DNA from 3 places in the Fusobacterium sp. FSA-380-WT-3A genome. Region 1 is predicted to be linked to each of the others. Evidence: riboswitches for the same ligand, from Rfam matches in the RefSeq annotation. Region 1 holds a riboswitch; each other region holds the start of a gene.
The links. A riboswitch is a leader RNA that binds a small molecule or an ion and turns the genes downstream of it on or off. The one in region 1 is predicted to bind thiamine pyrophosphate.

Region 1 (3,286 bases):
ACATCAGGAGCTTTCTATAATCCGGCTGGAACAGCTTTTATGGAAGATGGACTTTATGTAAAAGTAAACACTCAAACAGTATTTAAAGATTATACTATGAATACAAATACTATAGATGTATCAACAGGAAATCCAATAAGAGATTCCCACAATAGTGATTATCCATCAGTAATGGTTCCAAGTATTCAAATAGTAAAAAAAGATGGAGATAGAAGTTATTTCTTACATGGTGGTATAGCTGCTGGTGGAGGAAGTTTAAAATATGATAATGGAATATCAGCTTTTGAAGTTATTGGAGAAGGAATAGAAAAAACTTTTAGAGAAAAATTACCAAACACAACAGTAGATTATTTAGGAGGAAGTAAAGTAAAAGGTTCATCTTTTTATTATAATTTAAACTTAGGAATGGCTCAAAAGGTTAATGAAAAATTCTCTGTTGCTGGAGGAGTTAGATTTATTTATGCAACAAGAGCTTTAGAAGGAACAGGACATTATAATTTAGATTTAGACGGAAATGGTCCTATTCCAGCTGGAAAAGTAGATGTTAGTTTAGATTCAGAAAGAGAAGCCTATGGAATTGGTTGGTTAGTAGGATTTAACTATCAACCAATAGAAAGATTAAATATTGGTTTTAAATATGAAAGTGAAATTCAATTAGATTTTGAAGCTAAAAATGGAATGAATGGATTAAAAGTAAATTCTCCAATAAAAGAAGAGGATATATATGAAAATTTAGCAGGAAATCCTATAGTAAGAGAATGGTTAGTAGATGGATATAGAAACTTACCAGCAATGATGTCATTAGGAATTTCTTATGATGTTAATGATAAACTTACATTACTTACAAGTGGAAACTATTATTTTATAGAAGATGCTAACGATAGTAATGCTTATGCTCATTACACAAACGGATATGAAGCATCAGTTGGATTTGATTATAAACTAAATGAACAATATACTTTAATGGCTGGATATCAATACACAAATACAGGAGCTAATGAAGATACATACAAAGATACTGACTATGCTTTAGATGCTCATATGTATAGTATAGGACTTAAATATACTCCAAATGAAACTAGAACATATACAATAGCTTATTCATATGTAGATTATATTGATGGAACTTCAAAAGAGCATGGAACAACATTTGAAAAACAAGTTCATGCTATTGGATTAGCTGCTGAATTTAAATTATAATAAAAACTTGACAAATAAAACATAAAGTTATACAATACTTTTGAAAAAATTAAATAGATAACTTACTAGGGGAGCCAAAAAGGCTGAGAGGAGGTTCGACCTCGACTCTTATTACTTGAACCAGATAATGCTGGCGAAAGGAAGTAAAATTATTCCTCAGAAAGAGGCTTTGACTATTAAGTTATTTAAGAGGAAAATTTTATAAGAAGATTTATCCCTAGTAGATTTCTACTAGGGATTTTTTTATAGAAAAATTTTTGAGAAAGGAGGAAAATTTATGAAAATAATTTTAAATGGTGTTGAAGAGGAAATAGAAAAAGAAATTATTTTAAAAGAATTTATTGAAAAAACTTCAATAGAGAAAAATATAACTCTTTCTGGAGCAGTGGTTTTAATAAATGATAATCTTATTAAAAAAGATAATTGGCAAGATGTGACTATAAAAGAAAATGATGTTGTAGAAGTTCTAGTTTTTGTTTCTGGTGGATAAGAAAAAATATGTATATGAATAAAAATAAAAAATAAGTTGGAGGAAAAATGGATAAGTTAGTATTAAAAGGACATGAATTTGAAAGTAGATTATTAACAGGAACAGGAAAATTTTCTGATAAAAATTTGATAGCTCCAATGTTAAAAGCAAGTGGTTCAAACATTATAACAATGGCATTAAGAAGAGTAAACTTTTCAAATCCAAAGGAAAATGTTTTAAATTATATTCCTAAAGATGTAACATTATTACCTAATACATCAGGGGCTAGAAATGCTGAAGAGGCTATAAAAATAGCTAGAATAGCTAGAGAAGCTGGTTGTGGAGATTTTATAAAAATTGAAATAATCAATGATATGAAATATTTAATGCCTGACAATGAAGAAACAATAAAAGCTACAAAAGTATTAGCTGATGAAGGATTTATAGTTTTACCTTATATAGTTCCTGATTTAATTACAGCTAAAAAATTAGAAGAGGCTGGAGCAGCTGCTGTAATGCCTTTAGGTTCACCAATTGGTTCAAATAAAGGATTACAAACAAAAGCTCTAATAGAAATGATAAATGAAAATAAAAAAGTTCCTGTAATTGTAGATGCTGGAATAGGAACTCCATCTCAAGCAGCTGAGGCTATGGAAATGGGAGTTGACGCTGTATTAGTTAACACAGCTATTTCAACAGCTGAGGACCCTGTAAAAATGGGAGAGGCTTTCGCTTTAGGAGTAAAAGCTGGAAGAATGGCTTATCTTTCAAAATTAGCTAAAACTTCAAAATATGCTAATGCTTCATCTCCTCTTACAGATTTCTTATTTAGAGGTGACAAATAATGGGATTTTATTCTGTTGTAAAAGAATGGAAAGATTTTGATTTTGAAGGATATTTTTCAAAAGTTACTGATGAAGATGTAGTAGATAGTATTTATAAAGAACATCTAACAGAATATGACTTTCTAAATTTAATTTCTCCAATAGCAAAAAATCATTTAGAAGAAATGGCTAGAAGAGCCAATGAGATAAAAACACAACATTTTGGAAATGTGATATCTCTTTATATGCCAATATATATTTCAAATTTCTGTACAAACAACTGTACTTATTGTGGTTTCTCAAAGAAAAATCACATTGTAAGGAAACATCAAAATCTAGAGCAAATAGAGGAAGAAGCTAAAGAAATAGCAAAAACAGGAGTAGAACATATTTTAATGCTTACAGGAGAAGCTCACGGACTTGTAACTTTAGATTATTTAAAAGAAGCTGTAAAAATATTAAAAAAATATTTTAATTCTGTTTCAATAGAGGTTATGCCATTAGAAGAATGGGAATATAAAGAATTAGTAGATATTGGATTAGATGGATTAACAGTATATCAAGAAACATATAATGAAGAGAGATATGATGAAGTTCATTTATCTGGTAAGAAAAAAGATTATCATTTCCGTTTAAATACTCCAGAGAGAGGGGCAAAAGCTGGAATAAGAACTATTGGAATTGGACCTTTATTTGGTTTAAGTGAAATAAGAAAAGAAGCTTTTATGGCTGGAATGCATTTAAAATATTTAACTGATAATTATTTGAATTCATCTTTCTCAATCTCTTTACC
Region 2 (3,286 bases), on a different contig from region 1:
GCATAAACAACTCCATTTACACCATATTTATGAGGCATTGAAAAAACTTCTTCAGTAGGAATATTGGCTACAAATTCTATTCCTGATTTTGTAACATCTTTTCCAGAAGCCCAAATATGATTTTTAGGAAGTTCAACCATCAAATCTGTTCCAAGAGAGTTTGTTATTCTAAATTTTTTAAATTGTTTTTTATTTAAATAATTCATTTTTTCTTCCAAATTTTTTAAATGATTTTTCCATACTTCTGTGGCATTATTTTCTTCTGTTACTTTAGTAGATTTTAATATAGCTTCCCATAATAAATCTATAGCTTTTTCATCAGACTTTCCAGGGAATATTTTTTTAGCCCAAACTAAAGTAGGAACAGATATAATATTCCATTGAAGTTCATTTACCATTATTTTATCATAATAAGGTTTTAATGCTTGACTTCTAGTTTTTTGATAAAGAGCTATTTTTTCACTGTCTACACCTGATAATAATTCTGGGTCATTAGCAGCAATACTTAAAAAAGCAGCTCCTTTATTAGCATAACACATTAAAGATTCCACTTGCCAATTAGGTATTTCTTCAAATATTTTTTTATCTCCATAGATAAAAGTCATCTTTTTACAAAAATCATCATTCCAGTGGACAACAACTTCACTAGCTCCTAATTCATAGGCTCTTGCTACTAAAAGTCTTGTAAACTCATAAATTTCTATAGGAGACATTATAACAAGAGCTTGTCCCTTTTGAATATTAACTCCTATTTGTAAAGATAAATCCACATATTTTTTTAAAAGTTCTTTTTTTATCATTTTATTTCTCCTTGTATAATATTAATGTAAAAATTATTTAGTGTCTTGAAAATCACGACGAAGTTGAAAATAAGAAGCTCCAATTAAAAAATAAAGAAGAGGAATAACTATAAGAGCATCATTTTTAAAAATATTATATAAATATGTAGCAACTACTCCACCACAAAAAAAAGCTATGATAGTGGTAAGGTAATAAAGAATTTTTATATTATCCACTTTTATTCCTCTTAATTTATATCCTATATAGACTCCTAAATCACTGATACTTCCTGTTAAATGAGAAGTTCTTATAAGGATACCTTTATAAGTCATAAAGAGTCCATTTTGAATTCCTGTTGTAAAACAAAGCATATAAAGGAAATTATTATTATCTTTAAAAAATATATAAGAAAAAAATATTGCAAAACCAATTCCAAAAAAGATTAGCCCATATCTTTTTCTTATGTTAAAAGCTCTTTCTCCAATAATAGCCCCTGAAAAAATATTTCCTCCTAAAAATAATAATAACCCTATAAAAATTTTTATTATCTGTTCATCAACAGTAACATGATTTATTATATGAATAGCTGCTTTAGAAATATCCCCTGTAAAATGAGTGAGAGTTAATCCAAGTAAGATAATTCCATAGACATTTGCATAACCACTAATAAAACTTAAAGTACCTATCCAAAATAAAACTAAATTTTCATGTTGGTTCATAAAAGTTTCCTCCCCATTTGAACTCATATTATAATTAAATTTTATCATAATATTCTATAAAAGAATATGAAATTTTAGAAAATTTTATTATTGAAAATATTTTATTTTTATGATAATATATTTTTTGAAAATCAAGCTACTAGGGGAGCTTTTAGCTGAGAATTTAGACCCTTAATTACCTGATCTAGATAACACTAGCGGAGGGAAGTGGCAAAGAATAATTTTATATTTTTTGTATAATTATTTTCTTTGACTAATAAGGTTCTAGAGAATAATTTTTTTTATTTTAGGAGGAAATTTGAAAGAAGAATTTTTTAAAACATCTGAAACAGTTTTAAAAGTAGAAAATATAAGTTTTTTTTATGAGAAAAAAGATTTATTAATAAAAGATTTATCTTTTTCTTTAAAAAAAAATGAATTTTTATCTATTGTAGGAAGTAGTGGATGTGGAAAATCAACAATTATTAAATTAATAAGTGGAATTAAAAAAATGAATTCAGGATATATAGTAGGAAAAAAAACTGCTTATATGCCTCAAAAAGACCTTCTTCTTCCTTGGAGAAATGTTTTAGAAAATATACTTCTTCCATCAGAACTAAGTAAAAAAAATCTTAATGAAGAGAAAAAAAAGGCTATTGATTATCTAAAAAAATTAAATTTAGAGAAATATGAAGAAAAATATCCTTATGAGTTATCAGGAGGAATGAAACAAAGGGTTTCTTTTATTAGAACTTTGTTGACAGATGCTGATATTCTTTTATTGGATGAACCTTTTAGTGCTTTAGATGCTATAACAAAAGAAAACTTACAAAAATGGTTATTAGAAGTACTAAAAGATTTTGATAAGAGTATAATTTTTATAACTCATGATATAAATGAAGCTATTTTTTTATCTGATAGGATTTTAGTTTGTCAAAATAGACCTTTAAATTCTTTTAAAGAATATATAATTCCTAAAGAAAAAAAATTGGATTTAGAATTTATAAAAGAGGTTAAAGAAAAAATTTTAATTGATATAGGAGGTGGTAAGTAGATGAAGAAAAATTCCCCAGCCTTGATTTTATCAATTATATTATTCTTATTTTGGGAAATATTAGCAAGATATGTAAATCTAGCTTTTATATTACCTTGGCCAACTCTTATTATAGAAAGATTTTGGCAATTAAAAAAAATATTGATTTGTCATCATTTGATAGCTACATTAAAAATTTCATTTATTTCTTTAACTATATCATTGGTATTGGCTATAGTACTAGCAATATTTATGGATATTAATAAAAATATAGAAAATGCAATATATCCTATAATTGTAACTAGTCAAACGATTCCAATAACCACTATAGCTCCAATATTTATTTTATGGTTTGGATATTCTATATGGTCAAAAGTTTTAGTTGCAATAATTATTACATTTTTCCCTGTAACTATAAATATTGCTCAGGGATTAAAATCAATAAAAGAAGAACATCTAGAGCTTTTTAAAAGTATGGGAGCTTCGAAATTGGATATTTTTATTAAATTAAAAATTTCTTCAACTTTACCATATTTTTTCTCTTCATTAAAAATGGCAATTCCTTTTGTAATAATAGGAACAACTATAGGAGAGTGGTTAGGAGCTAATGAAGGATTAGGGTATTTTAGTAAAAGGATGATGACACAATTAGATGGGGCAGGAGTTTTTGCTCCAGCGATTTTAATATCAATAATAGTTGTATTTATTGTAAAATTTATTTCGCTTGTAGAAGATAAATTATTAATTTGGGTAAAAAAATAAAGGAGATTTCAAT
Region 3 (3,286 bases), on a different contig from region 1:
AGACCCAATAGAAGGAACAAGAATGACAGCTCAAGGACAACCTAATGCTATTGCTGTACTAGCAGCAGCAGAAAAAGGAGCTTTTTTAAAAGCACCAGATATGTATATGGAAAAAATGGTAGTTGGTCCAGAAGCCAAAGGAGTTATAGATTTAGATAAATCTTTAGAAGATAATATAAGAGCAGTAGCAAAAGCATTAAACAAAGAAGTAAAAGATGTTATGGTGGCTGTATTAGATAAACCTAGACATAAAAAAGTTATCCAAAGAATGAGAGATTTAGGAGTAAAAATGTATGTTTTTCCTGATGGGGATGTAGCCACTTCTATTTTGACTTGCCTAGTTGATTCTGAAGTTGATATGATGTATGGAATAGGTGGAGCTCCAGAGGGTGTTGTATCAGCTGCTGTTATTAGAGTTTTAGGAGGAGATATGCAAGGAAGACTTATCTTAAGAAGTGATGTAAAAGGTTCTGATGATAAGAATGATAAAATATCTCTTGATGAGGAAAGAAGATGTAAAGAAGCAGGGGTTGAAGTTGGAAAAAAATTGCTTCTTGAAGACATGGCAAAATCAGATGAAATTATTTTTTCAGCTACAGGTATAACTACAGGAGACCTTTTAGAAGGAGTAAAAAGAAAAGGCAATATTGCTAAAACTCAAACTCTTTTGGTTAGAGGAATGAGTAAGACAATAAGATATATAAATTCTGTACATAACTTAGACTTTAAAGATTCTCATCTTAATGATTTAGTAATATAGGTGTTTAATTATGCTATTTTATGAAGAATTTATAAAAAATATAAAAACTGATTTAAAAGTTCAAGGGAAAGAAAAATTTTCTCTTGAATTAAAAAGAACAGCAATGTGGTTAGGAACAGGGATTCCTTTTCTAATTGCTGGACTTTTACAAATATATATATATTTATCAAGTAAAGATATAAAAGATATTGTAGTAGGAGTTATTTTTCTTTTTCTTTCTTTTAAACATATAAAATTGTTTTTAAGTTATGGAATTGTACTTGATTTTGATAAAGATATATTAAAAAGTAAAGATGTGGAATTAAAATTTAAAGATGTTGAAAGTTGTGAACTAAGAGAAGAAGTAGTAGGAAAAAGAGGTAAAGTTCAACCTGTTTTAGATATTATTACTTTTGATAGAAGAAAAATTATTATACCATTGATGATGACAAAACAAGTTAGATTTGTAAGTTTAGTAGCAAGTAGATTAAAAACAAAATTTGTTATTATAAAATAAAATGTTATAGGACGAGAAAAGAGCACCCCTGGGAAAAGGTGCTCTTTTCTATATAACACAAAATAAATAGGATGAGTATAACGAAAAATTGATTTTAATCAATTATTTCTAGAAAAACCTTTGAGATTTCTCATAAAATTATCATACACTATTTTACAAAAAAATGCAAGAAAAATATTAAAATTAATCAAAAAAAAGTTAAAATTTATTCATTTTACATATATTGACATATAAAAAAAATAATAGTATAATGGTCGAGTAAAAAATAAATAACAGATTTATGCTAGGGGAGCTAATTTAGCTGAGAAGGAAAATTCCTGACTCTTAGAACCTGATATGGATAATACCAGCGTAGGGAAGCATAGGACTTAAACTATTTTTATATTTTTTTGTAGTTTAATTTAGTTTTATTGCTCTGTACTTTGGTACAGAGCTTTTTTTATTATTTTTTAAATATTAGGAGGAATAAAGATGTATTCAACACAAATGGAAGCAGCAAAAAAAGGAATTTTTACTAAAGAGATGGAAATTGTAGCAAGAGATGAAAATCTTTCTAGAGAAGAATTGATGGAAAAAATAGCTCAAGGAGTTATAGTCATTCCAGCTAATAAAAATCATAAAAATTTATATCCTAGAGCAATTGGAGAAAAAACAAGAGTTAAAGTTAATGTCAATTTAGGTGTATCTGAAGATTGTTGTGATTATTCTCAAGAGATGATAAAAGTTCAAAAGGCTATTGAATATGGGGCAGATGCTATTATGGACCTTAGTACTTTTGGAGATACTCAAAAATTTAGAAAAAATTTAGTTGAGAAATCAGAAGTTATGTTAGGAACAGTTCCTATGTATGATGCAGTTGTAAAACTTGGTAAAAATATAAAAGATATGACTGTTGATGATTTATTTAGAGTAGTCGAAATGCACTGTGAAGATGGAATAGATTTTTTGACTATTCATGCAGGATTAAATAAAACTTGTGTAGATAGATTAAAAAATAATAAAAGATTAACAAAAATAGTAAGTAGAGGAGGTTCTATACTTTTCCAATGGATGATAGCTAATGAAAGAGAAAATCCATTTTATGAATATTTTGATAGACTTCTTGAAATTTGTAGAAAATATGATGTAACTTTAAGTTTAGGGGATGGTTTAAGACCTGGAAGTATTTCTGATTCTACAGATGCTCCACAAATTCAAGAATTAATTATTTTAGGAGAATTAACAAAAAGAGCTTGGGAAAAAGATGTCCAAGTTATGATAGAGGGACCAGGTCATATTCCAATGCATGAAATAACAACTAATATGCAAATTGAAAAGAAATTATGTCATAATGCACCATTTTATGTTTTAGGACCATTAGTAACAGATATAGCTCCTGGTTATGACCATATTACTGCAGCTATTGGTGGAGCCATTGCTGCTGCTTCTGGAGCCGATTTTTTATGTTATGTAACACCTGCTGAACATTTAAGATTACCTACTTTAGAGGATATGAAAGAGGGAATTATGGCTTCAAGAATTGCAGGACATGCAGCTGATATAGCTAAAGGATTGAAAGGAGCTAGAGATTGGGATAATAGAATGAGTAAATATAGAGGAACTCTTAATTGGGAAGGAATGTTTGAAGAATGTATAGACCCAGAAAAAGCTAAAGAATATAGAAAGTCTTCAACTCCTGTAGAAGAAAAAGTTTGTACTATGTGTGGAGATTTATGTCCAGTAAAAAGATGTAATGAGATTTTAGAATAAAAAATCTAAAATAAAAGGAACTATTATAAATTTTATAATAGTTCCTTTTAAATTTAAAATTTTAATTTTTCAATTCTATCAAAAGCTTCTTTTAATTTTTCAATATTAACTGTACATGCAATTCTTATAAAACCTGAAGTTCCAAATCCATCACCAGGAATAGTTACAATTCCATAATTCTCAATTAAAAAATTTGTAAACTCAATAGAAGTCATTTTAGTTTTTTCAATATTTATAAAAAGATAAATTCCACCTTGAGGTTTGATACAATCTAAAAAAGG

Region 2: it holds a riboswitch for thiamine pyrophosphate, as region 1 does, so the genes downstream of both, HF862_RS09725 (ABC transporter ATP-binding protein) here and thiS (sulfur carrier protein ThiS) in region 1, are expected to answer to the same signal.
Region 3: it holds a riboswitch for thiamine pyrophosphate, as region 1 does, so the genes downstream of both, thiC (phosphomethylpyrimidine synthase ThiC) here and thiS (sulfur carrier protein ThiS) in region 1, are expected to answer to the same signal.

Annotation. Positions count from the first base shown of each region.
Region 1 is NZ_JABAFQ010000003.1:83,733-87,018, reverse strand. Features, by position in the region: gene HF862_RS03570 (OmpP1/FadL family transporter) at 1-1,200, shown strand, start outside; TPP riboswitch at 1,258-1,359, shown strand; gene thiS (sulfur carrier protein ThiS) at 1,478-1,690, shown strand; gene HF862_RS03560 (thiazole synthase) at 1,738-2,514, shown strand; gene thiH (2-iminoacetate synthase ThiH) at 2,514-3,286, shown strand, end outside.
Region 2 is NZ_JABAFQ010000026.1:2,067-5,352, reverse strand. Features, by position in the region: gene HF862_RS09735 (aminopeptidase) at 1-800, opposite strand, end outside; gene HF862_RS09730 (YoaK family protein) at 834-1,499, opposite strand; TPP riboswitch at 1,631-1,722, shown strand; gene HF862_RS09725 (ABC transporter ATP-binding protein) at 1,798-2,532, shown strand; gene HF862_RS09720 (ABC transporter permease) at 2,533-3,273, shown strand; gene HF862_RS09715 (ABC transporter substrate-binding protein) at 3,285-3,286, shown strand, end outside.
Region 3 is NZ_JABAFQ010000001.1:304,374-307,659, reverse strand. Features, by position in the region: gene glpX (class II fructose-bisphosphatase) at 1-760, shown strand, start outside; gene HF862_RS01490 (hypothetical protein) at 771-1,256, shown strand; TPP riboswitch at 1,532-1,631, shown strand; gene thiC (phosphomethylpyrimidine synthase ThiC) at 1,728-3,005, shown strand; gene HF862_RS01480 (aminotransferase class I/II-fold pyridoxal phosphate-dependent enzyme) at 3,059-3,286, opposite strand, start outside.